DNA from 3 places in the Shewanella sp. GD03713 genome. Region 1 is predicted to be linked to each of the others. Evidence: predicted binding sites of a transcription regulator. Region 1 holds the regulator's gene; each other region holds the start of a gene.
What was found. The regulator sigma-54, encoded in region 1, starts transcription at its own class of promoters, with help from an activator protein. The targets are predictions, from matches to a motif close to GTTGGCACGNNNNTNGNNT.

Region 1 (10,571 bases):
TACAGGCATGTTTCCTCCAAAGTGGCGACGGTGGATAGGGGCGTTTGGCTGTTGAGGACTTAAGCCAAAGGACTTAAGCCAAAGCGCAGCAGTATATTGTAATTTAGCGCACGGGAGGGCGTCGAGTCACAAATGTGTTTTACTGGTATAAGGTGCTGAAATCAAAACCAAACAGGGTACTGAATAACGGTAGGGAGCATCGAGATGAGATGTCGAGGCAATTAGCAGGCTTCGTCGAACTTAGCGTCGATAAGCGCGCAAATGGCATTGAGCGCGGGCTCCGCATCTGGGCCTTCGGCAATCAGGGTAATGGTTTTACCCATACCCGTTTCCAGCATGAGTAGCCCTAAAACACTGGCGGCAGAGGCCTGTTTTTCACCTTGGATCAGCGTAATGCTGGCATCAAACTCTGAGGCCAACACCACGAGCTTTGTCGCGGCGCGGGCATGTAAACCGAGTTTATTGCAGATGGTGACTTGGCGCTCAAGCTTTGGCATGGTTTAACTCTCGGTGACGGGCATTCACTTTGTGTTTGCCGTTGCTAAAGCGTTTAGCCAGTTGTTCGGCCACGTAAACCGATCTGTGCTGACCGCCGGTACAGCCGATGGCGATGGTCAGATAGCTGCGGTTATTACGCTCTAAGTGGGGCAACCAAGTTTCGAGTAAATTCTCGATTTGCCAGATGAACTTATTGACCAGCGGCTGGCGATTTAAAAACTCGGCAACGGGTTCATCTAAGCCGGTAAGGGGGCGCAGCTCGGGTTCCCAATGGGGATTGGGTAAAAAGCGCACATCAAACATAAAGTCGGCTTCGGTTGGCATACCATGCTTAAAACCGAAGGACTCGAAGTTGATCACCAGTTCCTTATCGACACTGCCAAGCAGGATTTGCCGCACTTGGTCGCTGAGTTCATAGATATTCAGATTCGAGGTATCTATGTAGTGATCCATCTGCTGTGACAGGGGCTCGAGCAATTTGCCTTCAAGCTTGATGGCTTCTTGCAGTGATACTCGGCTCTTAGATAAGGGATGTAAGCGCCGAGTCTCGCTGTAGCGCTTTAACAGTACTTTATCGCTGGAATTTAAGAAGAAGCTGGTAAGTTCAGTGCCCTCTGGCAGGCTTGCGAGCTGTTTGACGAGTACCTTGTCTTGCTCCGGCAGGTTACGCACGTCGACGCTGATGGCGACGAGATCGTTACTGCCCTTGAGCTGTTCGAGTAAGCTGCCAATCAGCGGCAACGGAAGATTATCGACACAATAATAGCCGAGATCTTCAAGCACTCTTAGTGCGACCGATTTGCCTGAGCCTGAGCGCCCTGACACTATGACCAGTTTCATCCAGTGATTACCTGATAGAGTTCCGTTTCATCATGCGTCTTGCGCAATTGCTTCAATATTTGTTTGTCGCTGAGCTTTTCAGCCATGCAGGACAAAGTGCTTAAGTGCTGTTGACATTGGTCAGCAGGCACCAGCAGCGCAAATAAAATGTCGACAGGTTGTTTATCGATAGCATCAAAGGCTATCGGCTCCTCACATTTCACCAATATGGCTATGGGTTGTGTTATATCGGTTAATCGACCATGTGGAATGGCGATGCCGTTACCTATACCTGTGCTCCCCATCTTTTCGCGCGCCACTAGGCTTTCGAAGATCTCTTGAGATGAGAGGGTGGGGTACTGGGCAGCGGCTAAGTCGCTGATAAGTTCCAGTACCTTTTTCTTACTGCCCGGAGTGGCGCAGGTCGTGCATTCCGGCCGCAGTATGGTACGAAGTTCCATTGCTAGTGTTTTGTTAACTTCTCTTTGTGTTTAATAACCTGACGATCAAGCTTGTCGATCAGGACGTCTATGGCAGCATACATATCTGCATGCTCTGAAGTCGCGAAGACTTCACCACCGGTGAGGTTGATTCTCGCTTCGGCAATTTGTTGCATTTTCTCAACATTGAGCACAACGTGCACATTATTGATCTGTTCGAAATGACGTTCAAGTTTTGAAAACTTTTCCTCAACATAAGCCCGTAACGATTCAGTAATCTCGATATGGTGTCCACTCAGGTTTATTTGCATATAAACGTCCTCCGATTTCCACTTTAGGCTATAAACTTTTACGCTGATTGGAAGGGGGAATAAGCATCGCTTCTCTGTACTTCGCAATGGTTCTGCGCGCAACGTTAATTCCCTGTTCTGCCAGAAGCTGTGCCATCTTGCTGTCGCTTAATGGTTTTTTCTGGTTTTCCGCTGCAACCAGTTTCTTAATGAAGGCTCTGATTGCCGTGGATGAGCACTCACCGCCATCATCAGTCCCGACGTGGCTTGAGAAGAAATATTTTAGTTCAAAAAGTCCCTTTGGGGTATGCATGTATTTTTGCGTCGTCACCCGTGAAATGGTGGACTCATGCATCTCTACCGCCTCAGCGATATCGTTCAGGACCATAGGTTTCATGGCTTCTTCACCGTATTCGAAGAAACCCTGTTGATATTGCACTATGCAGTTTGCCACCTTGAGCAGTGTTTCGTTACGGCTTTCAAGACTTTTGATAAACCACTTGGCCTCTTGCAGATGCCCGCGGATAAATTGGCTATCGGCTTGGCTTTTGGTGCTGCGCGCCATGGCTGCATATTGCTGATTAACATTGATTTTTGGCATGCAATCTGGATTTAACTCGACCACCCAGCGACCGTTTTTCTTCGATACCGACACATCGGGGATGACATATTCTTCATCAACAGGGGTGATGAGCAAACCGGGGCGAGGGTTTAAGGTTTGGATCAGCGCTATGCTGTCCCTTAACTCGTCCTCTTTAAGTTTGGTCTTACGCATCAACAACCTAAAGTCGCGGGCGGCGATCAGATCTAAATGATCTTTGATCAACATGCGGGCGTTTTCGAGGTGTGGGGTATCCGGCGAAAAATGGGAGAGTTGGATAAGCAGACATTCGCTTAAATCCCTTGCGGCGACACCAACGGGATCGAAGTGTTGAATACGCTTGAGTACGGCTTCGACCTCATCCAGTTCTATCTCAGGATTGCCCATGGCCTCGAGGATATCTTCAGTACTTTGAGTGAGATAACCTTGATCGTCGATGGCATCAATAATCGCGGTGGCGATGGCTAAATCGGTTTCAGAGAAGGGCGTGAGGTTTTTTTGCCATTCTAAATGTTCGTACAGGCCTTCACTGGTTTCCCCTTGGAAGGGCATGTCATCTTCACGGCTGGCGCCAGAACCTGAGTTTGGCGAGGCGGTAAAGACTTCATCCCAAGTGGTGTCCATGGGCAGTTCTTCGGGCAGGGATTCTTTGGTCAACGACTCGGCAATGTCCACAGTGGAATTGTCTTGTTCCTGTGGCTGGGCCGTCGTTTCGCTAAAGTCGGTATCGGCGATATCTTGCTTACGTTCGGTAGGCGCGTCGAATTGCTCCTCTTCCAGCTCGAGAAGAGGATTAGAGTCTAAGGCTTGCTGGATCTCTTGCTGCAGTTCCAATGACGACAATTGCAACAGACGAATGGCCTGTTGAAGTTGTGGCGTCATGGTTAACTGTTGACCCAGTTTGAGCTGGAGTGACGCTTTCATGTTACCGCTGATCCCTACGTTATTATTTTGAATTTAGGCCGCTTGTTATCATATTGATGGCGCTTATAAGCCAAAATTCAAGGCTAATTGGCTCTGTTTAAGTAACTATAGCCTGAATTGTTCACCTAAGTACACAGCCCTAACTTGCTGATTGTCTAAGATCTCTGCGGGAGTTCCTTCGGCAATCAGGTTTCCGTGACTAACAATGTAGGCATGTTCACAGACGTCTAAGGTTTCGCGCACATTGTGGTCTGTGATCAGTACCCCAAGGCCTCGGCTCTTGAGTTGTTCGATGATTTTCTTGATATCGATAACCGAAATCGGGTCGACACCGGCGAAGGGTTCATCGAGCAGAATAAACTTAGGATTGGCCGCTAAGGCGCGGGCAATTTCGACGCGGCGACGTTCACCGCCCGATAACGACATGCCTTGGCTATCTCGGATATGGGTGATATGGAACTCTTCGAGCAGATGCTCCAGCTCTTCTTCGCGTTGATCGCGATTGAGCTCCTTACGGGTTTGCAGTACCGCCATGATATTGTCATGCACGGTCAGCTTGCGAAAGATACTGGCTTCCTGTGGCAGGTAACCAATGCCTTTACGGGCGCGCAGGTGCATAGGATCGGCGGTTAAATCATCATCGTCGATAAAGATATGGCCTTTATCGCTTTTGACTAAGCCCACGACCATATAAAAGGTGGTGGTTTTACCCGCGCCGTTTGGGCCGAGTAGGCCGACAACTTGACCCGTTTTCACCGTCAGGCTGACATCTTTCACAACCTGACGACTCTTATAACTCTTAGCGAGATTTTGTGCTTTTAAGGTGATTTGGGTCATTTAGAGTCCTGTTTTTTCACAGGTTTGTCCGCGGGCTGGTTCTTGATCTCTTCCTGATAGTTGTCAGGTTGAATAATGGTAATCACGCGATCATCACCGCTACCCGTGCTCTCAGCGATCAGTTTTTGCTGAATAATATCGTAACGGATGAGGTTACCCGTCACTTGGCTACCCGCTTGGTCTAGGCTGGCTGAGCCTGTCAAGGTCAGGGTGCGGGTCGCCATTTCGTAGCGAATTTCTTTCGCGCTCGCTGAAGCTGGGCGTCCATCGTCGAGGATCTGGCTATAAGTCGCAGGATTACCGGTTGCCACTAAAATCTTGCTGTTTTCCCCTTCGGCAGAAAATGCACGTAGTTGATCCGCATGGATTTTAATCGAGCCTTGGGTGACTTCAACCGGACCGAAGAAAATGATCTGGTTGTTTTTAATGTCTGCAGTTTGGCTAACGGCTTTAATTTTCACTTCTTGCTGTAAGTCACCAACCTTGGCGAAGGCGCTCATGCTGGTGATTAGCATTAGGCCGGCAAGTAATATGTTATTTTGCTTCATAGGTTCCTACTACCTGACTGGTCAATTGCACTTCCTGCGCGTTAAGGTCGGCATAAAGGCCTTGCCCTTGAATATTAAAATCTTTCCCTGTGACGTAAATGATGCGGTCAGAGGTCATTATCATAGTGTTGAGATCGAGTTCTAAAAAACTGGTGGACAATGTCTGTATGGGTTCACCAGGGCTGATGGCATCGATAATAACATTATTTTCTAATACAACCTTGCCGGTATCTTTGTTGAGTCGACCTTGATCGGCTCGGATCTGCCATTTTGCTTTACCTTGGTCGGGATAGACAAGATAGACGGGCTCAGTAAAGTCGGTTTGGTTTTTCAGCTCATAGTGTTCCATGTGCTTTGCCGTGACGCGACTGTTAACTTGCCCTTGCTCATTAAACTCAATGCTGCGCAGATCTTCGATAATGTAATCGGGTCTGTCACTGACGTTCAAGCTGTCATCCGTATCGCCACCGCGTTTTTGCTGCACTTGCCAATATAGCACCAGCGCAGTACCAAAAAAGGCGATAATGGCGAGGGTCACACGACTCATATGCTCATCCCATGGGCGGAAGTGAACTTATTTTGGCTCAGCAAGAGCAGATCAGTGAGTTCCCTGAGTGCGCCATGTCCACCATTTAAGTGGGTCACAAAATGGGCATGTTGACGGACATAGGGATGACCATCGGCAACACAGACGGCCAAGCCGACCACATTCATCACCGGCAAGTCGACAATATCATCACCGATATAGGCGACCTCTTCTGGGGTGACATTGTAGAGCGACAGCAGCTCTTCATAGGGAACGAATTTATTATCCACGCCCTGATAAATATGCGTCACACCCAGAGCCGTCATGCGGTTTTCGACAATTTTAGACTGACGGCCAGTGATCACCGCCAGATTAAAACCACTGGTCAATAATGAGCGCACGCCATAACCATCGCGGGTGTGGAAGGCTTTGAGTTCTTCCCCTGAGTTGCTCAAATAAATGCGGCCGTCGGAAAACACCCCGTCCACATCGCAGATCAGCAGTTTAATTTTTTGCGCCCTTTGCCAAACATCGTCGCTGATGGGGCCATAAAAACCTTGCTGTGGCATTAAATCACTCCCGCTTTAACCATATCGAGCATATTGAGGGCTCCGACAGGATGATGTTCTTTATCTATCACTATCAGGCCGTTGATATTTTTGGAATCCATCACTTGCAGCGCCTGCGCCGCTAAAACGTTTTCTGTAATTGTGACACAGTTTCGCGTCATCACATCGGCAATCGGCGTGGTACGCAGGTTGACTTGGGCATCGATAACGCGGCGCAGGTCGCCGTCGGTAAAGATACCCACGAGTTTGTTTTGCTCATCGATAACCGCGGTCATGCCAAGGCCTTTCTTGGAGATCTCATACAGGGCATCGGTGATGCAGATATCGTGTTTAACCAGTGGTAAATCATCGCCGCTGTGCATCACGTTGCTGACTTTAAGCAGCAGCTTACGACCTAAGGCGCCGCCCGGATGGGACATGGCGAAATCTTCCCGGGTAAAGCCTTTGGCTTGCAGCAGCGCAATGGCGATGGCATCGCCCATGACTAAGGTTGCTGTGGTGCTTGAGGTCGGTGCAAGCCCAAGCGGGCAAGCTTCCTCTGGTACTTCAATACATAAATGAATTTTAGAGAGACGCGCCATGGTGGATTCTGGCTTGCCAGTCATGGCAATCACAGGGATGGCTTTACGCTGGATAACTGGCATCAGCGCGAGGATTTCGCTCGATTCGCCCGAGTTTGAAATCGCAAGAATCACATCATTGTCAGAGAGTACACCTAGGTCACCATGGCTGGCTTCGCCTGGATGGACAAAAAACGCTGGGGTGCCTGTGCTGGCAAGGGTGGCCGAGATTTTATTGCCAATGTGGCCTGATTTCCCCATCCCCATTACTATCACTTTGCCGGTGCAGTTGAGAATTAACTCGCAGGCTTGGGCAAATTCAACGGAATCGACATATTGATAAAGATTATCGAGGGCCGATTTTTCAATATCGATGACTTTACAGCCCCACTGGCGCAATTGTGATTGGTCTACCATGTCTATCTCTCTTCTTGCATTGTCTTTGTCGCCCCGTTCTGGGATTGGAATAGCACAATTTGGTACGCGATAAAGATGATAAAATTAACGGCTTCTTACTCGGAGTAGCGTTTTATTGTTTAGCCCTTGCCTATAGGGTTTGCGGCAATAGGGCAGGATAACCTGTTTAGCGATTGAATGCCTTGAGCAAAATCATCGTCTTGGTTGTTTTGTGCTGCCACTTTTATTGCTATGGCCGCCATGATAACCAGTTTGACATTCAATATGGCTTTTGAGTTAAGTTGTCTTGCCTAGTTCAGTGTTATTTCGCTTATCTTATTAGCCTTAACTAAACAATCCTGCTGATTAATCAACAAGGATGAAAACATTAAGTAACACTTTATCTTCACAGAGCGAAAACTTAGGGCGCATTCTCGCTGGAAATGAGGCAAATTGAAAGTATCGCAGGACGATAGTGTCGATTCTGTTGTAGGTTAAAGCGCAATTACGTACAATTTGCGGCTCTTCGATTGGTCTGGGCAGGAAGCGTAGGCCACCTCTTTTCAAATATCGGAATCAAGCATGACTCAAGAACAAACGCCGTTGGTTGAGATCCGTCATTTGGGCTTCAGCCGTGGCCAGCGTGTCATATATGAAGATATTAGCCTGTCTATCCCTCGGGGCAAAGTGACCGCCATTATGGGCCCCAGTGGTATAGGTAAAACCACTTTGCTTAAGCTTATCGGTGGCCAATTAACGCCCGATAGCGGCCAAGTGTTGTTCGATGGTCAGGATGTGCATGCCGCGAGTCGTAGCCAATTATTCGAACTGCGTAAGCGTATGAGCATGTTGTTTCAAAGTGGCGCCTTATTCACCGATATCAACGTCTTTGATAACGTCGCCTTTGCGCTGCGTGAGCACTCGGGCTTACCCGAAGAGATTATTCGCTCAATCGTATTGATGAAGCTCGAAGCCGTTGGTCTGCGCGGCGCCGCGCAGATGATGCCAAGTGAGTTATCCGGTGGGATGCAGCGCCGAGCCGCCCTTGCTCGGGCGATTGCCCTTGAGCCTGAAATGGTGATGTACGATGAGCCCTTTGCCGGACAAGACCCAATTTCGATGGGCGTGCTGGTGAAGCTTATCCGCGAACTCTCCGATGCGTTGAATCTGACCTCTATTGTGGTGTCCCACGATGTGGATGAAGTGCTCGGGATTGCAGATTATGTGTATGTGGTGGCAGATAAAAGAGTGATCGCCCATGGCACGCCTGAGGAGTTAAAGCATGCGGATAATCCGCAGCTCAAACAGTTTATTCAAGGCGCGCCCGACGGCCCTGTGCCGTTCCACTATCCGGTGAAGGATTATCAGCAAGAATTAATGGCTAAAGGAGCTGGCAAGTGAAGTTATTCGACAGTATTGCCGACCTCGGCCGCAGCGCTATCGAGTTAGTGCTCGGTTTTGGCCGTGCTGGCCTGATGCTCTGGGGCGCGATTTTTCGCTGGCCTCGGGTGCGTAAAGGTTTTCCATTATTAGTGCGCCAAATCTATGTGGTCGGCGTACAATCTATGGTCATTATTGTGGTCTCGGGCCTGTTTATCGGCATGGTGTTGGCGCTGCAGGGCTACAACATCTTAGTCGGTTTCGGTACTGAGGAGAGCTTAGGCCCCATGGTGGCCCTGAGCTTACTGCGTGAACTCGGTCCTGTGGTCACAGCGCTATTATTTGCGGGCCGTGCAGGTTCGGCGCTGACCGCCGAAATCGGTCTGATGAAGAGTACCGAGCAGTTATCCAGCTTAGAGATGATGGCGATTGACCCACTCAGGCAAATCATTGCGCCACGTTTTTGGGCGGGGGTGATCAGTATGCCGCTGTTGGCGCTGATGTTTACTGCGGTAGGCATTTATGGCGGCCATTTAGTCGGCGTGGAATGGAAAGGTATCGATGGCGGGGCTTTCTGGTCGATTCTGCAAGCCTCGGTCGAATGGCGCCAAGACATAGTGAACTGCCTGATTAAGAGCGGCGTCTTTGCCGTGGTGGTGACTTGGATAGCCTTATATCGCGGCTATCAAGTGGTGCCCAATCCTGAAGGGATCAGCCGTGCAACCACCTCAACCGTGGTGCAATCGAGCCTCGCCGTACTGGCATTGGACTTTTTACTAACAGCCCTGATGTTTGGCAGCTAACGGATTGCAGCGCCAAGGATACAGATAGACGGATTAACAGAGTGGTAACTGAGCATGTTGACACGAAAAATTGAATTATTAGTGGGTATGTTTCTCTTAACGGGCTTAGCGGCCTTTTTGGTGTTGGTGTTTAAAGTCGCCAATATCGAAGTGCAGACCAGCGACAGCAGCTATACCCTCACCGCCAACTTCACTAATATCGGCGGCTTGAAGGTACGCTCTCCGGTCAAGGTCGGCGGCGTTGTGGTTGGCCGCGTGAGTAAGATTGATTTAGACCCAGTCAAATTAGTGGCTGTGGTGACGATTGTAATGGACAAGCGTTTCGATAAGTTCCCTGAAACCAGTAGCTTAGCTATTTTAACTTCAGGTTTACTCGGTGAGCAGTTCCTCGGATTAACACCGGGCTTTGTCGATGATGACGTGAGTATGCTTAAAGATGGCGACAAGATTGACGATACTCGCTCCGCATTAGTGTTAGAAGATCTGATTGGTCAGTTCTTATATAGTATGGGTTCAAAGGATAAATAGGGGTTACCGCTATGTTTAAACGCTTATCGCGCTTTTTACTGCCGTTAGTATGGATATTTACTGCAACGACCGCACTGGCGGATGATGCCACGATTAACACTATGGACCCGTATGCCATGGTGAAATCCGTTGCCAACAAAACCTTCGACCGCTTTCATCAAGATAAAGCCTTGATCGATGCCGATGCGGATCACCTCAAGGTGATCGTGCGTGAAGAGTTGATGCCTTACATCGACTATAAATACGCTTCATACAAAGTGTTAGGCCAGTATTTAAAAGAGTCGACCGAAGATCAGCGCAATCGCTTCGTCGATGCCTTCGAAGGTTACCTGGTCTCAACCTATGCTCAAGCTTTTACCGAATACACTAACCAAAAAGTGGAGTTTTCTCCCGGTAGTGATTTCAGCAATGAGAAGATTGTCGACGTAAACGTACAGATTATCGAAGCGGGTCGTCCGCCGATTAAGCTGTTGTTTAAAGTTCGTCGCCTCAAGGATGACTCTTGGAAGGCGTTTGACTTAGTTGCCGAAGGCGTGAGTTTGCTGTCCTCTAAGCAATCTGAAATCTCGAATCTTATCCGCCAACAGGGGATTGATGCCGTGATCAAGATGCTGGAAGAGCGCACCAAAGACAAAGTGACTAAACAGCCTAAAGCAGGGAAGTAAGCGCCGTGGTTGAATTTGTGCAACAGGGTAAAATTTGCCACCTAAAAGGGCGTTTATCACAGGAACAAGTGGCCGCGTTATGGCCGCAAAGGCAAAGCCTGTTAAGCCAAGAAACCCAAATCTTGTCGCTCACTGAGCTGGAATACAGCGACAGTGCTGGCGTGGCTTTTTTGCTGGCGTTAGTGCG
Region 2 (10,571 bases), 150 kb from region 1:
ACTCAGTGCTGACGATGGCGCGAAATCGCTATCAAGAGTCGCGATTAACGGCAGAGTTAATTGCCAACGAAAAACGCTTCCGCCTCGTGATTGAAGCTTCACCCAGCGCGCTTTTTATGGTGGATAGAAGTGGCGTCATTACCTTAGTGAATACCCATGCCGAACGCCTATTTGGATACGCACGGGATGAGTTACTCGGTCGTTCAATCAATATGTTGCTGCCCGAAGGGTTGAAGGAAATACATCAACAGCATATGGGCGCTTATCTTGCCCAACCAATCGCGAAAAACATGTCGCTTCGGGATGACTTGTTCGGATGCTGTAAGGATGGGACGCGGCTGGCGATTGAAGTCGGGCTAACACCAATTCACTTCAGTAATGGCGTGTCGATATTGGCGACAATAAACAATGTGTCGGAGCGTAAGCGGATAGAAGCGCAGCGCATTGAACATACTAAGGAGCTTGAGCGTATCAATAAGGAACTTGACCAGTTTGCCTACATTGCCTCCCATGATTTGAAGTCACCACTGCGTGGCATAGAGCAATTAACTAACTGGCTCAGTGAAGATCTGTCCGAGAACACCGACGAAAATGTTCAAAAATATTTAGGTTTAATCCAAAGCCGTATTCAGCGGATGGTGTTGCTACTCGACGGATTACTGATGTTTTCGCGTATTGGTCGAGTCGATACCGAGATTGTTGAAGTCGACACTCGGCTGCTGGTGGAAGATATGTTTGCCTTAGTGGCCCCGCCACAGGGATTCAGTTTAGTGCTTGAAGGGAATTTCCCAACGCTTAAGACAGTGAAAACCTTGTTAGAACTGGTGATCCGCAACTTAATCAGCAACGCGATTAAACACCATGATAAAGGTGAAGGTGTCATCAAAGTGATATGTGAAACCTCGAATCATCATTATTGGTTTAGCGTCATTGATGATGGTCCTGGGATTGCCAGTAGTTTCCATGGAAAGGTGTTTCAAATGTTCCAGACCCTTAGACCAAGAGATGAAGTTGAAGGCAGTGGTTTAGGCCTGTCATTAGTTAAAAAGACAGTAGAAAGTCTTGGCGGAAAAATTCAACTAGAATCAGAAGGGCGAGGATGTTGTTTCCGGTTTAGCTGGCCAATGCACATAGTCAACAAGGAGGGGATATGAGCAATAGTCATGACTATAAACAAGTCACCATTTTATTAGTGGATGACGACGATGTGGATTATATGGCGGTGCAGAGGGCGATGAAGCAGCTGCGCTTACTGAATCCGCTCATTCGGGCGAAGGATGGGCTCGAAGCGCTCTCTATTCTGACTCATTCGGATGCCATTAAAGGATCCTATTTAATTCTGCTCGATCTCAATATGCCCCGCATGAATGGGTTCGAATTTCTCGAACATATTCGCTCCAATCCGGTGTTGTCCTCCTCTGTGGTTTTTATGCTCACGACCTCGAGCGCTGATGAAGACAGAATGAGGGCGTACAGTCACCACGTTGCAGGCTACATGGTGAAAACGGATATTAAAGACGGTTTTAATAACATTTTTAATATGTTGGAAGGCTACTGGCGCATCGTGGAGCTTCCAAGCGTATAGGGTATGTATATGGATTTACTACTGATCGATGATGATGAAGTCGATAGAACTGCCATTATTCGGGCGCTACGGCAGTCGAAATTAGCCTTTAATGTCATTGAGGCTAACTGTGCATTTGATGGTTTAAATCTTGCGTTAGAGCGTCATTTTGACGGTATCTTACTCGATTATTTGCTGCCCGATGCTAACGGCTTAGAAGTGTTGATCAAGCTTAACTCTATGACTCAAGAGCAAACCGTAGTGGTAATGCTGAGTCGTTACGAAGATGAAAAACTGGCGCAGCGCTGCATCGAGTTGGGCGCACAGGACTTTTTACTGAAAGATGAAGTCAATTCAAGAATTCTAAGCCGTTCAATTCGTTACGCTAAGCAACGTGCCTCTATGGCTCTGGCGTTACGCAACAGTCACCAAAAACTCAAAGAACTCGCCGAGCACGATTCGCTCACCAAATTAATGAATCGCTATGGATTTGAGTTGTGCCTCAATCGCGCCATCGCGAGGGCGAAACGCAGCAACGATTTTTTAGCGGTAATCTTGCTCGATCTTGATGATTTTAAAGCGATTAATGACACTTTAGGGCATCAAACGGGTGATATCTTACTCGTAAAGGTGGCGTCGAGGTTAAGTTCGGTATTGCGCGATGGTGACGTGATTGCCCGCTTAGGTGGGGATGAGTTTGTGGTGCTTGTGACCGACAATGACTATAAATATTTCCCCATGATAGTGGCTAATCGGCTGCTCAAGGCCTTTGAAGACGTATTTGAGCTTGGGGATAACGACGTGATGATTGGTGCCAGTATTGGGGTGGCCTTTTATAACGAGGCCGCATCCGATAGCTCTGAGCTGATGAAATGTGCTGATATCGCCATGTATCGCGCGAAAAAAATGGGCCGTAACCAAATTCAGTTTTATTCCGAAGCCTTAGATCGTGAGGTGCGCTACCGCAATCATATCGAGTCTAGCCTGAGAATGGCGTTGAGGCAGAACGAGCTGAAAGTTTACTATCAGGCACAGGTCGACGCTCAAACCCACCAAGTGATTGGTATGGAAGCGCTGATCCGTTGGCTACATCCCCAAGATGGACTGATTTCACCGGATCAGTTCCTCCCCATTGCCGAAGAAATCGGACTGATGGAGGAGATTGGGGATTGGATCCTGCTTGAGGCGTGCCGACAGGCGCAGCAATGGTTGAGCCTCTTAGCGCCGACCGGGCGCAGTTTTACTATGGCGGTGAATCTGTCCGCCTCGCAAATTGGTCATATCGACTTATACGAGAAGATAGTGAAAACTCTGGATGCAACTGGGCTTGCCCCCACGGCGCTGGAGTTAGAGATCACTGAAAACTGCTTGATTGAAGAACCCCATGAGCATGCCAAGGTGCTGGATAAGATTGCGCAACTTGGGGTGCGCTTTGCCCTCGATGACTTTGGCACAGGTTTTTCATCATTAGAGCATATTAAACTCTTTCCAATCAGTGTATTAAAAATCGATAAGAGCTTTATTGCCTCCTACGATAAGGACGAAAAAGACACTCGTTTACTCGCCGCATTACTCAATTTTGCCTATGGTTTTAACGTCACCGCGGTAGCGGAAGGGATTGAAACCGTCGAGCAAGCCGAGTTTTGCACCGAAAGGCATTGCAATGTGTTACAGGGATACCTTTTCTCACGCCCCATAGAGGCGAGTGAATTTGAAGCTAAGTACATCACTCCCTTACTTCCTAAATAGCGAACCTAAATTGTGAAGATTATCTTACGTTTGGCTAGTGCCGAGGTTTTCGTCTGGTGAGGAATATTTTCTTGCTTTACACTCAGCAATAGACAAATATCTGCGCCCCTTTCTGATGCAGTGTGCTCAGAGCTTCAATCACAGTGTTTAATTTGGTCATTTGGCAATGAAAATAGGTATCTTATCCCAGTTCCCTGAGTTGTATTCCACCCGACGTTTAGTCGCGGCCTGCGAGAGCCGTGGCCATGAAGCCGTGGTTATTAATACCTTGAATTGTTACATGAATATCAACTCCATCAAGCCGAGCATTCATTATCAAGGCCAAGAGTTAACGGGATTCGATGCCATTATTCCGCGGATCCACGCGAGCGTGACCTTTTATGGCTGTGCCGTTGTGCGCCAATTTGAAATGATGGGCGTATTTGCCGCCAACGACTCGATTTCAATCGCACGTTCACGGGACAAGTTACGCGCGCTGCAATTGCTTTCCCGCAAAGGTATCGGCATGCCTGTGACGGGATTTGCCAATAAACCCAATGATATTCCCGACTTGATTAACATGGTGGGCGGTGCCCCTTTAGTGATTAAGTTGTTGGAAGGCACCCAAGGGATTGGCGTGGTGTTAGCCGAAACCAAAACCGCCGCCGAGAGCGTGATTGAAGCCTTTTTAGGGCTGAAAGCCAATATCATGGTGCAGGAATATATTAAGGAGTCCAACGGCAGCGATATTCGCTGTTTTGTGGTCGGCGATAAAGTGGTGGCTTCGATGAAGCGCCAAGGGCCTGAAGGGGATTTTCGCTCTAATCTGCACTTAGGCGGCTGCGGCGAGAAAGTAAAAATTACGCCCGAAGAGCGCAAGATGGCGGTTGCCGCTGTGAAAGCCATGGGATTAGTGGTGGCGGGGGTTGATATTTTACGTTCGAATCGCGGCCCCTTGATCCTAGAGGTGAACTCGGCGCCCGGTATTGAAGGCATTGAGCAGACCACGGGGATTTCGGTGACTGAGCCTATCGTGGAATATATTGAGAAGATGGTATTAGCGCGTAAATCGAATCGCGCCGTGATAGCCTAACAAAAACGCCGCGATTATCGCGGCGTTTTTTTAGCGTTTAATTTTATAAATCAAAGCCGTAGGAATAGCCTAAAACAACCTTGGCATCATCACCCTGCAGATCGGTATCCGACACCATAAATGAGACTGTACCCATGCTGGTATCGGCACTGAGTGTGACGTTGTAATCTGAGTAGTTATCCTCATCGAACCAAGATTCGACTACATCGCCGCTAGAATAACCGTAGTGCAATGACAGACTCAGTTTATCCGTCAGTGGGAAAGACGCAGTGGCCGCAAGATAACTCATATCTTTGTTATCTAATGGCTCGGCCGCGACATCATCACCGGCGTTGATCACGTGGGAATAACTGAGTTCAAACCATTTCCAGGTGATGGCACCGTGCAGTTCACCAAAATCGATGCTGCCTTCGGCATCGGGGTAAGCGTAGTAGAGGTAGCCAATGTCGTAGCTGAGGTCTTCGGTGATGTTGCCGCCGTAGCCTGCGTAGAGATCCAACTCATAGCTGGTATCGTCGCCAAAGTCGACATTTGAGGCCCAAGTGCCAGCATAGAATCCGGAGTCATGGCTATAGTCAATGCCTCCTTGGATGGCGACCGCATCATTGGTTTGAGTGACCCCGCGCCATAGATAGTTTGAGGTGCCGCCAATATTGCCGGACACCGCCGCAAAGGCGTTGGTCGTTAATAACAATCCCGTCGATAATGCCAAAACGCTGTACAGTGATTTTCTCATTCTCATCCCCTCGATTGACTTATTTATCGATTCACTCATGTCACCACAGAGTGGGTGACATTGGTGCATCATGGTTTTTTCTGATAAGGGAATTGCTAATCACATGCCATTATTTGAACATCTTTAAAAACAATTGGTTGCATAATTGATGTTAATTAAATGTTTTAAAATGCTCAAAAATGGAGCGGTGGACGCACTGTGTTTGTGCAAAAAATCATCTTTCATGCTTTCGTGAGGGCAAAAAAAACGCCTCACAGAGGAGGCGTTTTATAAAATCAATGTCGAGCGAATTAGTTCACACTATCACGCAAGGTTTTACCCGCTTTAAACTTAGGCACAGTGGCTTCAGCGATCTGAATTTCTTTACCTGTCTGTGGGTTACGGCCAGTACGAGCTGCGCGAGTGGAGGTTTCAAAAGAGCCAAATCCAACGATAGAGATCTTGTCACCGTTTTTCATTGATTCAGTAATAGCTGCTTCGAAAGATTTCAATGCACGTGCTGCTTCAGCTTTAGTGATATCGGCATTTTCTGCAATCTTGGCAATAAGTTCAGTTTTGTTCATCTTTATTGTCTCTTCTTTCCGTAGATTTATTAAGTCAGCGTGCCTAACATGCCACAAGGTTTAGCCATTGGAAAGCCCTTTGCTACGGGCTTGTGTCCTATAAGTAACAAAAATGCAGAATATTTACCCCATTCGTGACTTAGGTTTTATTCTTCGAGCAGTTGATATAAGAGCTGCTTTACCAATTTGGGTTCGAAGGGTTTATCGCACAGGGCATTGACTCCCGCCTGAGAGACATTGCTCAGGTGAGCATCATTCGCTTCCGAAGACACCATGAGGATAGGCACATGGGATTGCTGGCTTTCATTACGGATAAATTGAGTGAGTGCTAGGCCATCAACACTGGGCATATTGTAATCGGTAATGATCAGGTCAAACATATTATTACGCATTAACTCAATGGCTTGAGCGCCATCTTCCGCTTCGGTGATCTGCTTGATCCCAAGGTTGCCAATGGTACGTTTAATCACATTGCGCGCCATGCGGCTGTCATCGACCACGAGCACACGCACGTCATGCACATCGAAGTGACTTAGGTCGAGTTCATCGTGGCTGAGTAAATCGATGGTCGCATTTAGCGCCTTGCCTAAGTGTTCGGCATTAAAAGGTTTTGGCAGAATCGCGACCACGCCAGACTGGCGGAAAATTTCTAATTGCTCGCGGCGACATTCACTCGAAACCAACATAAATTGGATGTCTTTATATTCGCTGTTGGTGCGCAGGTAGCTTAAAAACTCGGTCGCGGTGCCATCTTCAAAATACATGGCACTGGCGATGAGATCCGGCTTGTGGCGGGCAATCAACTCCCTTGCTTGGGTCAAACTTGCGGCATTTTGGATGCTGATAATACCTTCTTGCTGTAAACGCTTGATGATAATGCGGCGCTGGGTTTCCGATGGCTCAACAATGAGAATCGAGAGTTCGCTAGGCGATAAATGAGTCATAGTGGCTGGCTTTATCAGGTCTTTTAGGGAGCCGTTAACTTAGGCTAGAAACAAGGGCTTAGCAATAAACAAGCTTACGCTTTTACCTTTGCGGTTAAATAATGATGGGTGATGCGGGAAAAGGCTACCCAATACTGTACTAACAATAAGGCGATGATGCTTAAGACTAAGGGCAACATCGGGATGTTGTGGCCTTCAACCACCACTTTGACGTCTTGCGGGGTAATTTGATAGGCGATAATCGCGGTAATCCCCAGTGCCGACAGACCTAAGGTCTGTAATCCAATATAAATTTTCAGCACTAAGCTAGACCAAGGTGCCTGCGTGAGTATGCCAAACAAAACCGGCAATACACCTAAGCTAAAGAGGTCGAACGAACCAGTAGCAACGGCACGGAGTAGTGCTGCCACAGCAAACAGGGTGTAGAGGGCAATCAGTAGAATAAGGCGTTTAGGCATAGGGTTAGCGTTTATGGCTGATTTTAAGTGGAGCAAGTGTAGGAAAAGCCCTGAACTGAGTCCAGCATAACCGTATTATCATGTAGAATACGCCTTTGCTTAGGCATTCAATATTAGGTTAAGTGATGACAGAAGTAGAATTTTGGGACTTAGTGACCCGCAGTGAACCCGCGCAATCCCAGGAATCTTTAGCGCAGGCATTAAAGCAAAAGTTGGCAGAGCTGAGTGACGAGGAGTTAAAAGCCTTCGATAAATTGTTTGGCCAACAGATGCGTCGAAGCTACTTATGGTCGGTATGGGGAGCGGCTTATATCATTACTGGCTGTGATTCCGATTATGCTTTTGCCGAATTTCGCGCGTTTCTGATCTCACTTGGACAAGCCCGTTACGAGGCGGTGATTGCCAATCCAGACACTTTGGCGCAGTTAACGGCATGGCCTGAGAAGGACGGCTATGCCTATCCTTTTATCGAAGATTACGACTTGATCGCGGGTCAACTATTTGAAGACAGAACGGGTAAGGAGTTGCCTTTTATGCCTTCGGGTAAGGCGACGCCAGCGGGTAAAAAATTTAGCACTAAGCCCAAAGATTTAAAGCAGCAGTATCCTGAGCTTAGTGCGCGTTTTCCGTTTTAATTCGGCTTAAGAGCGCAAGCAGGCATTGCTGCTAATATCGAAGGTCATGCCATAGCGAGGGCAAGCTTGGCGCATCAGCTGATGCTCTTGCTCCGCTAATTGACGGCTAAATTCTTGATCGAGCTGCTTTGTCATGCGCTCTTCTGCCTGCTGTTGTGATTGAGCCAGTTTATCAAAGTGAGACTTTACCACTTGTTGCTGCGTAGCACTAAGCGTGGCGGCATGGCTAGGTAAACTGATAAGTGTGCCTAGGGTGAGGAGCGTCAGTAAGGCGAACTTTGCCATTAAAGGTTGCTGTAGATTTGCGGTTGTTAGTTTCATAGATAACTCCAAATTAAAATCACCGGAACTCGGTCGATTGTTAAATCGTCGTTTGGCTTTCATCGTGCATCCATGACAAACAAAACCAAAGGTATTGCTGAAAAATTAAGCTTACCGGAGGGATCTTGAACCTTGGCTGAACCGCTATCTTACTGCTCGTTTCGCATTTCTTGACATTGAAAGCCCTGTTTACGGGCATCAAAACCGCATTTTAAACCGCATTCCCAAGGCACATCATCGTAGAAGGAAGATTGCTCTTTGGCATAGTCTCGGCAAGCTTCGTAGCTGTCGAAATTATCCATTTTCTTATACTTCCCAGAATCATAACCATGGGTATAAATAAAAGATGACCAGGTTTCGGGGCGTGTATCTTTCTCTCCCGAGGAGATAAACCAAATAGCGCTGGCAAAACAAGTGAACAGGATTAACACAAACACAGGTACAACGGGGAATTTCATTTTTCATTCGTGGTCATAAAATAGTGTGCGAAGGATAATACTTTTTGGCGTAATATGCGCGTTAAATGATCACAAATTAATAACTTTATCCCTTATGGGGTATTGGATACAAAAAGATACGAGTTTCCCTAACATTATCTAAAATATTTACTAATCTATACAAAAGCTTACGCTAGTGATGCTGTATTGAGTTTTGTTTTACATTAAGCTGAAGTTCAGGTTAGATTTTGTACGGTATATGGCAGAAACAATTAGGCCTAGGAGGCAAATATGAAAGTTCAGTTCTTATTACTCGCCAGCGTGTTGAGTTGCAGTGCTGTATGGGCCGCAGACGAGGCGAAAACCGACCCAGTGACAGAAGATGGGGTGGTTAAGATTGTTTGGCAAAATCCAAAGGATTTCCGTGATATTAAATCATCGGGCGAAATTCAGTCCCGTTATGAAAAGCGTTTATTCGATACCTTAACCACCAATATCAATAAAGAAGCGGCAAAGGTTTTAAAACCGAATCAAAAGTTAGAGATGACGGTGACCGATGTCGACTTAGCCGGTGATATGCGCCCAACCTTTGGTGCTACAGCCGATGATTTACGGGTGATCAAAGAGATTTATCCACCGCGCATGACCTTTAGTTATCAAGTGCTTGAGAATGACAAAGTCATCATCACCGGGGACGAAAAGCTTTCAGACATGGGCTTTATGACGGGCATTCAACCTATCACTGACAAGCCATTTATGTATGAGACTGAAATGCTGCGCGATTGGTTAAAGAAAACCATCGCACCTAAACTCTAGGCGCATCTGTCACCACTCTCGCCTAAGCGCTTAGGGCTTGGGTTATATTGAGTTCTTCTAACAGGCAAAATCCGTTACTTGCGGATTTTGCCTGTTTTTTTGCCTTGGCACTTAAGGTCGATAGGCTATGTTCATTACAGTTATAGGTATGGGCGGGGGTAAGCACGCCGACACAGAGGCTGATTAGCTTGTGATAACAGGCTTGTCCTTGCCTATCATCGGCGAGCATTTCTTGGGCTTGCCAGTGCTCTGCACTATAAAAGAGCGACTTATTGGCCTCAAAATCCGTCAAAATGCGTTGGCAGCGGTCGATGAGTTGCTCACAGGTGCTGATCACCACAAAGTCATCGCCACCGACATGGCCGATAAAACAGTTGTCCGTCTTGTATTTCACTAACAGATTGGCAACCTCGCAGATCACCTCATCGCCGCGGCAAAAGCCGTAAATATCGTTATAGGGCTTGAACTGACAGAGGTCAAAATAGGCCAAGTAGAAAGGCTTTTGTTGGTTTCTGAGGCGTTTGAGTTCTTCCTGAATAGGCACATTACCGGGTAAATCCGTTAGCGGATTGGCATGCCTTGCCATCTTGATCCTGTGCTCGGTGATCCGCTGTAGCAAATCTTTAGTGTGGCCAATGCCGAGCAACTTGCCACGGCGCAGAATGATAAATTGCTGGGCGACAGTATTGGCGCTCTCCGAGGTCAGTAATTGACTCACAATCGACAGGGGCTCGCTGGCTTCAATCTGCAACACTTGCGGGTCCATCACTTCACTGACGGCGTGGTTTTCATGCAGGGCTCGGCCATAGGGCGTGCTAAAAAGCTCCAGCAAAGTCGCTCTACTAATAATCCCCAGCGGCAGTTGATCTTGCACCACAACCACGGCCTGTAAGGCGGGTTGAGAGCTAAAAGTATCGCTTAAGTGCTTAAGCTTGAGTGTCGGTACCACAGTAATAGCGCTGGTGCAGAGGCTTTCGGCGGATTCGCTGTATCTGGGCTGAACTTGGGTATTATTCGGCACTAAAGTCGCTTTCATTGCGCGGCTTGGCTGCGCCTCGGGGCGTCCGAGCAAATACCCCTGACAATAGACTATGCCTAGCTGTTTGAGTACGGCGAGTTCCTCTTGGGTTTCAATCCCTTCGGCAATCACTTTGCAGGTGAGGCTCTGGCACAGTTCGACAATCGAGCGTACAAATTCTTGTTTAACCGGGGTTGAATCGATTTGGTGAATAAAGTGACGATCGATTTTCACATAGTCGGGCGATAACTCTGACCA
Region 3 (10,571 bases), 2.5 Mb from region 1:
CTGATGGAAATATCTCTACAGCCCAATGGCTTTATCTCGGGTTATATGGGCACGACCTTAGGCTTCCCGGGGCAGGAATTATTCTTCCGCAACCTCGACGGCAGTGGCACCTTGCTGCGCGAAGTGGATTTACGCGGTAAAACCATAGTCAACGATTCGCGCCTGCTGTCCACTGTGATTGCTGGCAGCAATATCATTCAAAACTTTAGTTTCGAACTGAGCTGCGATGGCGAGCCCTTCTACCGTGGTAATGCGGTTTTCGGTTACTTTAAGGCCGATGCACTTAAAAACCAGTTGGGGATCGACAATGGTAAAACAACCCAAGCCTGGCATATTGAGCGCGGTATCAAAGCCGACAGCCAAATCAATCTGTTAGATAAAAATGGCCGCAGTTTCGTGGCGCCACAGGGCAAGCCACACTACCGCCTCGCGGGTGGTCAGCTGAACTTTATCGATAAGGCCGAGATTGTAAAAACTGGCGGTAAGAAGGGACTGGGATACTTATACGCCGAGCGCACTATTGACCCGAGCGATTGGTTCTTCCAGTTCCATTTCCATCAGGACCCTGTAATGCCAGGCTCCCTCGGCGTCGAAGCGATTATCGAATTACTGCAAACCTATGCCATAGACCAAGACCTAGGTGCAGGCTTTAATAATCCGAAATTTGGCCAAATTCTGTCAGAAATTAAATGGAAGTATCGCGGTCAAATTAATCCATTAAACAAACAGATGTCGCTGGATGTGCATATCACCAGCATTGAAGATAAAAACGGAAAACGCATCATCAAGGGCGATGCCAACCTGAGTAAGGATGGCCTGCGCATTTATGAGGTAACCGATATCGCAATCTGCATCGAAGAGGCATAGCGCGAGCGCCTAACTTGCGGCATTAACAACAGTTAGCTTAAACAGTACACAACAGCCGCAGTGCAAGGGAATACCCTCACTGCGGCAAATAAATTCAGGCCCCAAACACCTAAAAGTGAAAAGCCCAAATGACGAATACCACACTCGATAATAACTCTCTCGATAATAAAAAACTCAGTCCTTGGCCATGGCAGGTTGATGAAGCCGCCATCAGTTTCGATATCGATTCCCTTGGCAAAAAACTTAAAGATCTCAATCAAGCCTGTTACTTAGTCAATCATGCCGAAAAAGGCCTAGGCATTGCCCAAAGCGCCGAGGTGGTCGGTCTTGCAGAAGCTCAACCCTGCAATGGTTTACACAAAAGCAATGGTTTGCATCCGGTGAGTGCCTTCGCCCCCGCCCTTGGCACCCAAAGCTTGGGCGACAGTAATTTTCGCCGCGTGCATGGGGTGAAATACGCCTACTACGCGGGCGCCATGGCCAACGGCATCGCCTCGGAAGAGTTAGTTATCGCCTTAGGTCAGGCGGGCATTCTGTGCTCCTTTGGCGCGGCAGGGTTAATTCCGTCGCGCGTTGAAGCCGCGATTAAACGCATTCAAGCGGCATTGCCCAATGGCCCCTACGCCTTTAACTTGATCCACAGCCCGAGCGAACCAGCGCTTGAACGTGGCAGTGTCGAACTCTTCCTCAAGCATCAAGTGCGTACGGTTGAGGCTTCGGCCTTCTTGGGCTTAACACCGCAAATCGTCTATTACCGCGCCGCAGGCCTGAGTCGCGACGCCAACGGCGAGATTGTGATTGGCAATAAAGTGATTGCTAAAATCAGCCGTACCGAGGTGGCGACCAAGTTTATGGAGCCAGCCCCGGTTAAGATGCTGCAGCAATTAGTGAACGAAGGGCTTATCAGCGAAGATCAAATGTTGATGGCGCAATCGGTGCCCATGGCCGATGACATTACCGCCGAAGCCGACTCTGGCGGCCACACCGACAATCGCCCTCTGGTCACGTTATTGCCGACCATTTTGGCGCTCAAAGATACCATTCAAGCCAAGTACCAGTACAAAACACCGATCCGTGTGGGCGCAGGTGGTGGGATCGGCACGCCCGATGCGGCGCTGGCGACCTTCAATATGGGCGCGGCCTTTATTGTCACTGGCTCAATCAACCAAGCCTGTGTTGAGGCGGGAGCCAGCGAACATACCCGTAAATTACTCGCCACCACTGAAATGGCCGATGTAACTATGGCGCCCGCCGCCGATATGTTTGAAATGGGCGTTAAGTTACAAGTAGTTAAGCGCGGCACTCTATTCCCAATGCGCGCCAATAAACTCTATGAAATTTACACCCGCTACGACTCGATTGAGGCGATTCCAGCAGAGGAAAGACAAAAGCTGGAAGAGCAAGTGTTTCGCGCCTCATTAGATGAGATTTGGGCAGGTACTGTGGCGCACTTTAATGAGCGCGATCCTAAGCAAATTGAACGCGCGCTGGATAATCCTAAACGCAAAATGGCGCTGATTTTCCGCTGGTATTTGGGTCTTTCGAGCCGCTGGTCAAACACAGGTGAAGTTGGCCGCGAAATGGATTACCAGATTTGGGCAGGCCCTGCCCTCGGTGCCTTTAATGCTTGGGCAAAAGGCAGTTATTTAGATGATTACCGCGAGCGTAATGCAGTGGATTTGGCGAAACATTTGATGCAGGGCGCGGCCTACCAAGCACGGATTAACCTGTTGTTATCCCAAGGGGTAAGTATTCCAGTCAGCCTGCAACGCTGGAAACCACTGCAACGCTGCTAATTCGCTTTGGGAAACCTTATCGAGCGGGTTAAGTGAAAACTTAACCCGCTTTTTTACGTTCATTTTTTGGGTTAAAAGCCATTTCTCATCCAGCTTCCGCTCTGCATAATTGCTTTCAATCAATCGAATACATAATGCCAAAAGCCGATTGGAGTTCCGTTTCCGCTCCGCATTGTCACTTCAGTGGCACGCCGTAAACCCATCCTTGGGGGCTCAACGGAAAAATCCCTTTTTCCGATGACCACTGCCGTGACAATGCTCGCCTGCAACAGGTCTAAAATTACACCTTATCGATTTTTAATATGCCATTTTTAAAGTTAGGCAGATAGAGAATAGAAACACACTGGCCATTTTGAATAAATGATTCGTGGTTTTTATTTGAAAAGAAGTAACTTGCAGTAACGTAGTCATTGTATGCAAAGCGTACACCCGATACCGAAAAGGATTCCTCTCTGCTAGCGCTTTGATTGATTTGATGATCCTTTATACATCCAGAGATCACCTGCGTTTTATTTTCCAAAACAGATTGTTGAACTTGGTAAATATCGAGATACATAGAAAGAGTCGCGAAAAAACCGAGTAGGATAAAGCTAAAACTCAGCACAAAAATAGTGCTTGGTTTTAAGTTAACGGTTTCCGAAATGTATTTTATGAAAGGCGTATATTTATAAGCAACAATAAACATAACAGCTGCAATGACATAGCCTATTATGCTAACAGGGCCTGAACTGAGCGCTTCGATTTCGCTTACGAAGTAGGAGTTGCTTGAATGAATTAACATATTATGAATGTGTGACTCCATGGGTCTAATAGCATTGATTTTGCAAAAAATTAGCTCTCACTTTTAAATCAACAACATAATGCCATTTCGACCTACTCTCAAGCCATTATGCTGTTCTCGCAATTATCTCACTGCAACTCTTACCGAATCGCAGGTAAAAATTGCCTATCTCGCTTATATCAGCCAATACTCCCGCCAACACAGAATTTAAAAATTACACTAATAATCAGTAGATTAACCAAAAATTTCAAAGTTGGCATTAAGCTCGCAATATCCCCTTTGTGAGTTTATTGCGGGATTGAGTGATAACAGGATGTAAGACGTAAGCTAGCTTATTCAACTCCTCCAGCAACTAGCTCGCTCGACGTAAACGTGCAGAGTGAAGTAGACAGAAAAACCGAAATAAGACAAAGGAGGTGGCTATGTTAGGTTGGACCTTAATGTTTCTGGTTGTGGCCATTATCGCCGGACTGTTTGGATTTACGGGGATCGCTGGCGCCGCAGCGGGGATCGCAAAGATTATTTTCTTCCTATTTATTGTATTACTTGTGATTTCACTGCTGGTCAACGCCCTTAAGGGCAAGGCACCACGCGCTTAAATTGGATAAAAGGAGAATCGATATGAAACCTATGACCATGATTACCACTGCATTTTTAGCCTTATTATTAACCTTTGGACTGTCAGCCTGTAGCGACAACCACGCCGAGGACGCAGGCGAAAAAATCGATGAAGCCATCACAGATACCGGCAATGCGATTGAAGATGCCTGTGAAGAACTGAAAGAAGGCGTTAAAGCGAAAGATACCCGCTGCTAGGACAGATGACGGAAAGTAGAGAGTCCCGCAAACGAGTCAATCAGGGGAACCACAGTTCAATTGAGTACCACCGAACCACTTTATCGCGACAGTCATTGGTCACGATAAAGTGGGTTTCTCTGAGGTTCGCCGTTTATCGATGGAGGAGATGCCAATGCTGAGTAGGATCCACATTAAGTATTTCTACCTGTTCGGAGCGCTGTTATTTGGTTATTTCGCCGTAACGGGGCACTCCCCTATCCTCACCTTTATTTGGGCATGGAGCAGCCTTTCCCTCGCCCTTGTCGGCTCGGCCTATTGGTTTAATCTCGCCAGTATTTTTAGAAAACGTCAGGATGGCTCCATCCCTTGGTATATTCGTTGGGGCTTTATTCCGTTTTTATTAGGGTGCCGACTCTATAATCTCTGGGCGCGCCGCCGCGATAGCGTGCCTTCAATGCAAGCCATTGATAAATATCTGTACTTGGGTAGCCGCTTAAGCGCTGCAGATTTACCTAAACTGAATCGTTATGGCATTACCGCCATTTTAGATGTCACCGCCGAATTCGACGGCCTCGATGTGTCCCTGTATGAGGATCATATCGACTATCTGAATATTCCCATTCTTGACCACAGCGTGCCGACTAGCGCCCAATTAAATCAGGCGATTAACTGGTTACATCGCCAAGTACGCGCCCAAAAGCGGGTATTAATCCACTGTGCACTCGGCCGCGGGCGTTCCGTAATGGTGCTGGCCGCTTATCTTGTGTGCCGCCGCCCCGAGCTCAGCTTCGCCGAGGTGCTGCAACAGATTAAAAGCATTCGTAAAACCGCAGGGTTAAATCGCTGGCAACTTAAAGCGCTGGAGCAGATGTACACTCAAGGGGAAATCAAACTGCATAAGCGAGCCTGGATTATCGCCAATCCCGTCTCTGGCGCGGGTAAATGGCAGAGCCATGGCGAACAAATTTGCACTGAGCTGAAACGCTATTTTGAGGTGCAGTTAGCGCTCACCACGCCAAAGATTAGCGCCCAAACCCAAGCGAAAAAAGCACGGCTTCAGGGCGCCGATATCATCATCGCTTGCGGGGGCGATGGCACAGTCACTGAGGTCGCGGCGGAGATTATCGACACCGATATCACCTTAGGCATTATCCCGCTAGGCACCACTAATGCCCTATCACACGCCCTCTTTGGTTTAAGCAGTAAGCTCAATGCCGTCTCCCAAGCCCTTGATAATATTATCCAAGGCCAGACACAGACCATAGACACGGCGCGTTGTAATGAGCGGCTGGTGTTACTGCTGGTCGGCATTGGGTTTGAGCAGCAAATGATTGAGTCGGCGAGCCGCGAGCGTAAAAATGCCCTCGGCCAACTCGCCTACCTCGATGGTTTGTGGCGCGCGGTGAACACCGACACCAACCTCGAGTTGCAGCTGACTTTAGATGACCAAGCCCCAATGACAGTGCAAACCCACAGCCTAGTGGTTGCCAATGCCGCACCTTTTACCAGCTTACTCGCCCAAGGTAAGGGTGAACCCAATATGACCGACGGCTTGTTGGATATCACTTGGTTAGATTCAAACAATGAGCCGAATGAACAGCTTATCAGTCTAGCTGAACTGGCTTTTACTGGCTGGATTAAAGAGGCCGCCAATAGCGACTCTGCGACCTCGGCCAACACGGGCAAAGTGAAACATGCCCACGCAAAAAAGGTGAAGATCAGCAGTCAGCCCCCATGCAAGTATGTGATTGATGGCGAGATTTGTGAGCCGGAGGAACTCAATATCGATATCCTGCCCGCCTCTTTGAAGGTGTTTGTGCCCTATCAAGCGCCAAATGCTGAACAGCAGTTAGAGCCCCAAATAAGCTAACACATTCAGAATCAACTCTGAATCAAAAGCTGAATCAATGCATTAGCTTATTTTCAGGCATTTAATGTAGGTTACTACTTGGCGATGCTATTGCTAGCGGAATCTTCGCTAACGGTATCAGCAACAACGGTTTGAGCATCTGACTCCTGCTCATATTTACTGAGCTTGTTATAGAGGGTTTTAACGCTGATCCCAAGCTGCTCGGCGGTGTCGGTCTTATTGCCCTGACTCGTTTCAAGCGCTTGGTAAATGGCGATTTTTTCCAGCTCCTCAAGGCGCATACCTTGAGGGATCACCACATTTTCCTCCGCTGCCGCCTCCTTATCAAAACTGGGCGTAAGCTGTAAATGCTCAGGGGTAATCTCATGGTCCGCCAGAATATAAGCGCGCTCGATAGCATGCTTTAACTCGCGCACATTCCCCGGCCAAGTGTGGGCCGCAATCGCCTCTAAACTTGAGGGCGAGAACACTTTGCTCTGTTTTTCCGCCGCATTGCGATAGGCCAGAAAATGCTTCGCAAGTCCGACTATATCTTCCCCACGCTCCCGCAATGGCGGCACTTGAATGGGAAAATGCGCTAAGCGAAAGTACAAATCTTCCCGCAGTTGTCCTTGCTCAATCGCCACTAAAGGATCGCGGTTTGTCGCCGCCACAATACGCACATTGGCCTTGAGCACCTTAGGGCTGCCGACGGGACGATATTCATTATTTTCGAGCACTCTTAACAGCTTAACTTGATGCTCTAGGGGCATTTCGGTGACTTCATCGAGGAATAAGGTGCCACCTTCGGCCTGCTCAAATACCCCTTGATGATCACGATTCGCGCCGGTAAAAGAACCTTTTACATGGCCGAAGAGTTCACTATCAACTAATTCTGGGCTCAAGGCGCCGCAGTTAATCGCAATATAGGGCTTATTCACCCGCGGGCTGGCTAAGTGAATGGTATTGGCGACCAGTTCTTTACCCGCGCCACTCTCGCCGATAATCAACACATTGCTCTCGGCGGCCGACACGCGGCGGATAGTGCGATACAAACGGTGCATAGGTAATGAGGAGCCCACCAGCAGACCATATTGGTCTAATTCGCTGGCAAAGGGACGAATGCGCGTCGAAGTATTGGCAACCAAATGCTGGGCAAAATCCGCTAAGGTTTCGCACAGCAACGACATATCGATGGGCTTACGGAAATGGTAGCCCGCGTATTTGGACAAGAGTTTATCGAGGTGAGGATTCGGCAGGCCATCGGAGAGAAAAATAAACTCCACATCCGCAATGGCGCTGGACTCGAGTAAGGCTAAATAATCTTCACGGCTTAGACGGGGCAGCTCAATGATCGCCACATCGATACGATTGGCCTCCAGCTGACTAATCCAAGATAAATCATCGGTACTGCGTAGCTTGTTGTAGGTCTGCGCGCCCTCGAGCTGTACTAATGCCTGCTCGGTCTCGAAGTCCTGTAGATGATAGAAAAGCGTTGGTCGGATCATCTTGTGCCACTCCCTGTGAATGAAGCACCACTGTATGCCAGCCGTGAAATTTTAACAATCTCAACGGTAAGAGTTGCCGATAATAAGCGAGGCACTGGCGACAATGGATAAATATCATCAGTTAAATCAATACATTAACTTATCATTAAAAAGTGAACGAAATATGCATAGAAGCTGAATGAAACTGAAATTTCCATAAAATGTTGGGCAATCCGTGTCGGCGGAGCAGCCCAAACTACCACAGGAGGTCGTTATGACGTCTAATGTTGCGCAACATCAGACCGAGTTGAGCGCCGATATTAAGCTGGTTAATGAGTTAATCGAGCTGACCCAAACCGGCGTGGATTTTTATACTCGGGCCAATACAACTGTCGATGACTACAGCCTAAAACGCATTTTTATTGCCCAAATCAAGACGTATCAAGGGATGCTGGCGCGATTTAAGCAATTGCTCACCCAATCATTACAACAAATGGGCCAGCATTCGGTGCCGCCATCACAGACTCGGCCCTATGCCGATGTCGATGCTTTACTTATTAAACAGCAACTCGCCGATGCCCTCGCCGTACTCTGCGAGCTTGAGCGTCAGCGCCTTAATCACCTCAAACAGTTAATTAAAAAGGCCAATCACCCAAGGTTAATCAGCCAATTGGCCGAGGATATTGCCTGGCTACAAATCCATTTGGATACCCTACACCTGCGTAGCCAAGCCCTGTAAGACAGCAATGCCATCCAATAACGCGGCCAACTTAGCCGCGTTTTTGTTGCCTGCGATCTATCGATTCTTAACGCCTATCCCACTTAAGCCAAACCGCTTAATCACCCTCGGTAATATTTACATTTTGTCGGTAAAAAGCGCCGATTTGCCGATTGAGCTAAACACCTAAAACAGGTCGCAAATCCAATTAATCATATTTAAAATCAGTAGGATAAAAACATTGGCACGATTCACGCTTTAGTTCCTTCGAGATAACAACGGAGGATATCATTATGAAAAACACGACAACTTTAGCCTTAACCACCTTACTTGTCGGTTCTATCAGTTTAAATGTGGCCGCCGCACAGGATTGGAAAGACGATGCCAAAGATGCTTGGCTAGATGGCAAGGCCGAAACGACTTTGTTGCTCAATACTAACCTCAACTCCTTTGACATTATGACCGACGTGAAAAACGGCCATGTCACCTTAACCGGTCAAGTGGAGAGCAGTGTCGATAAGGCGCTCGCCGCTGAGCTCATCAAAAGCTTAGATGGTGTAAAAGGGGTCGATAACAAGTTAACCGTGATGAAAGAAGACGAAGGCACCAATGAGGTGGTGAAGACCTTAACCGACTCTAAGGTCGCAACGGTCGTAAAAACCCGTCTGTTGTTCTCGACCGACGTATCGGGCACCCAAATTAACGTCGATGTTGCCGATGGCGTAGTGACCTTACAGGGTGAAGTGGCTAGCGATGCCGAGCGTCAATTAGCCCTGACCATTGCTAAAAATACCGATGATGTGAAAAAGGTCGTCGATAAAATCAAAGTCAAAACCTCATAATGGCCCTGACATTCAGCCCTTGCTAATTCAACCCTTGGTAACTCAGCTGTTGGTAACTCAGCTGTTGGTATTAGTCACTCGGGCAAAAACCACAAAACCAGCTTCGGCTGGTTTTGTTTTATTGCCGCGATGTTATGTTCATCATGCCTTAGGCTTCGGCTTCCTGTTCGAGGCAGAAGCTAAATTCATAAAAATGTTGGCCATTTTCGATGCTTATCGCCATAGTGCCATATAACCCCACCAGTTCACCCGCGCCAGAATGGGGGACAACCTCAAGGTGTAAGCGGTTTTGCCCATCGGTCATAATGCCAAAATGTTGCAACACAAAACTGCCTTGTCTACCGCACAGTTTACCCACGACTTGCTCTATCGCCACGTAACCTGCCGAGCCTTTTACCGCTGTCATGGCACTGAGCATTTCGCCTTGGCTGCGGGCTTCAAGCTCACCATAAAAGCTTTTATCTAAGGTCATTCTGCCCAAGTTCACCCCGCCAACACCTGTGGCATAGGCACTCTCTGGATTGAGCTTAACATCAAATTTGCCCGTGACTTTGGTCATTTCCATGACTCGCTCCTTGTTTTAATTTTATGCTTTATGCCAAAACCTTAGCTTTCCCAGCCGCTAGGTGAAATAAATACCTCAGCCGTAGCTGAGGTAAAATTAACTTAGCATAAGCCCAGATATAAACCTAATGCAGTGCTTTAATTTCCGATTCACTCACACCGACTTCAAGGGTTTTCGCCACCTTAGGCTCCTCTGCCATAGGTTGGCCCGCCGCCCTATCGCGGTAGGTAATCGCAACTTTATACGGCGCTTCAAAGGGATACACAGGCTCGATATTATCGACTTCGATGCGATCGCCAATAAACACACTGCCTAAGTGCACTAATCGATTTTGAGCATAATCTAAGCTAAACAAGCCAAGGTACCAAAATACCCCCGAACCTTGGTTCGTGACGATATAAGGCGCCACAAAGGGCATGGTTTGCTGCTTAGGATCGTCCTGCAATGGCGCATCGCTTTGGGTATCAGGCTCTAATGCGGGGTCAAAATTAAGCGGCGTAATCCGCATATAATCCAGCAATACCCGCCCCTTTTCTTCACCTTGTTGATAATCCCCCAGCGCAAATTCCGTTTGCTTGATTTTAATAAAGTGCGTCAATACCACTGGCAGTTGACTATCGGGCAGCTTTACTTCAAAGGGATTGGCCGTATTCAAACTAAAGAGTTTCAGCATCACCTCGGAGGCATTCGCCACCGGTTTGACCTCGCTTGGCACCACAGATTCGATGGCATCTTCGCTGGAAGATAATGCCTCCTCTTTGGCTTTTGCCTTCGCATCGGCCTGCGCCATGGCCTCATCATATTGCAGCACTTGTCCATCTTCCATGACCATGTAGATATCATCATTGGTCATGTTAAAACGATAAAT

Region 2: a site for sigma-54 is predicted at 5,214-5,232, ahead of N5E87_RS02795 (TorF family putative porin). Genes of this name have one in related genera too.
Region 3: a site for sigma-54 is predicted at 3,697-3,715, ahead of N5E87_RS14510 (DUF1328 domain-containing protein). Genes of this name have one in related genera too.

What each region holds. Positions count from the first base shown of each region.
Region 1 is NZ_JAOCIW010000001.1:769,419-779,989, forward strand. It holds gene mgtE (magnesium transporter) at 1-9, opposite strand, end outside; gene N5E87_RS03430 (HPr family phosphocarrier protein) at 222-497, opposite strand; gene rapZ (RNase adapter RapZ) at 484-1,338, opposite strand; gene ptsN (PTS IIA-like nitrogen regulatory protein PtsN) at 1,335-1,778, opposite strand; gene hpf (ribosome hibernation promoting factor) at 1,781-2,068, opposite strand; gene N5E87_RS03450 (RNA polymerase factor sigma-54) at 2,097-3,572, opposite strand; gene lptB (LPS export ABC transporter ATP-binding protein) at 3,678-4,409, opposite strand; gene lptA (lipopolysaccharide transport periplasmic protein LptA) at 4,406-4,957, opposite strand; gene lptC (LPS export ABC transporter periplasmic protein LptC) at 4,944-5,504, opposite strand; gene kdsC (3-deoxy-manno-octulosonate-8-phosphatase KdsC) at 5,501-6,052, opposite strand; gene N5E87_RS03475 (KpsF/GutQ family sugar-phosphate isomerase) at 6,052-7,029, opposite strand; gene mlaF (phospholipid ABC transporter ATP-binding protein MlaF) at 7,591-8,409, shown strand; gene mlaE (lipid asymmetry maintenance ABC transporter permease subunit MlaE) at 8,406-9,191, shown strand; gene mlaD (outer membrane lipid asymmetry maintenance protein MlaD) at 9,246-9,719, shown strand; gene N5E87_RS03495 (ABC transporter substrate-binding protein) at 9,731-10,384, shown strand; gene N5E87_RS03500 (STAS domain-containing protein) at 10,390-10,571, shown strand, end outside.
Region 2 is NZ_JAOCIW010000001.1:621,171-631,741, forward strand. It holds gene N5E87_RS02775 (CHASE domain-containing protein) at 1-1,154, shown strand, start outside; gene N5E87_RS02780 (response regulator) at 1,151-1,585, shown strand; gene N5E87_RS02785 (GGDEF domain-containing response regulator) at 1,595-3,313, shown strand; gene rimK (30S ribosomal protein S6--L-glutamate ligase) at 3,480-4,385, shown strand; gene N5E87_RS02795 (TorF family putative porin) at 4,429-5,121, opposite strand; gene N5E87_RS02800 (HU family DNA-binding protein) at 5,412-5,684, opposite strand; gene N5E87_RS02805 (response regulator) at 5,831-6,628, opposite strand; gene N5E87_RS02810 (hypothetical protein) at 6,703-7,086, opposite strand; gene N5E87_RS02815 (DUF4240 domain-containing protein) at 7,212-7,721, shown strand; gene N5E87_RS02820 (hypothetical protein) at 7,728-8,042, opposite strand; gene N5E87_RS02825 (hypothetical protein) at 8,192-8,500, opposite strand; gene N5E87_RS02830 (DUF3016 domain-containing protein) at 8,771-9,295, shown strand; gene N5E87_RS02835 (GGDEF domain-containing protein) at 9,318-10,571, opposite strand, start outside.
Region 3 is NZ_JAOCIW010000001.1:3,287,631-3,298,201, forward strand. It holds gene N5E87_RS14495 (beta-ketoacyl synthase N-terminal-like domain-containing protein) at 1-867, shown strand, start outside; gene pfaD (eicosapentaenoate synthase subunit PfaD) at 996-2,663, shown strand; gene N5E87_RS14505 (DUF3592 domain-containing protein) at 2,944-3,465, opposite strand; gene N5E87_RS14510 (DUF1328 domain-containing protein) at 3,867-4,043, shown strand; gene N5E87_RS14515 (hypothetical protein) at 4,066-4,260, shown strand; gene N5E87_RS14520 (diacylglycerol kinase family protein) at 4,415-6,112, shown strand; gene N5E87_RS14525 (sigma-54 dependent transcriptional regulator) at 6,187-7,599, opposite strand; gene N5E87_RS14530 (hypothetical protein) at 7,853-8,317, shown strand; gene N5E87_RS14535 (hypothetical protein) at 8,325-8,486, shown strand; gene N5E87_RS14540 (BON domain-containing protein) at 8,590-9,138, shown strand; gene N5E87_RS14545 (DUF3224 domain-containing protein) at 9,287-9,703, opposite strand; gene N5E87_RS14550 (hypothetical protein) at 9,828-10,571, opposite strand, start outside.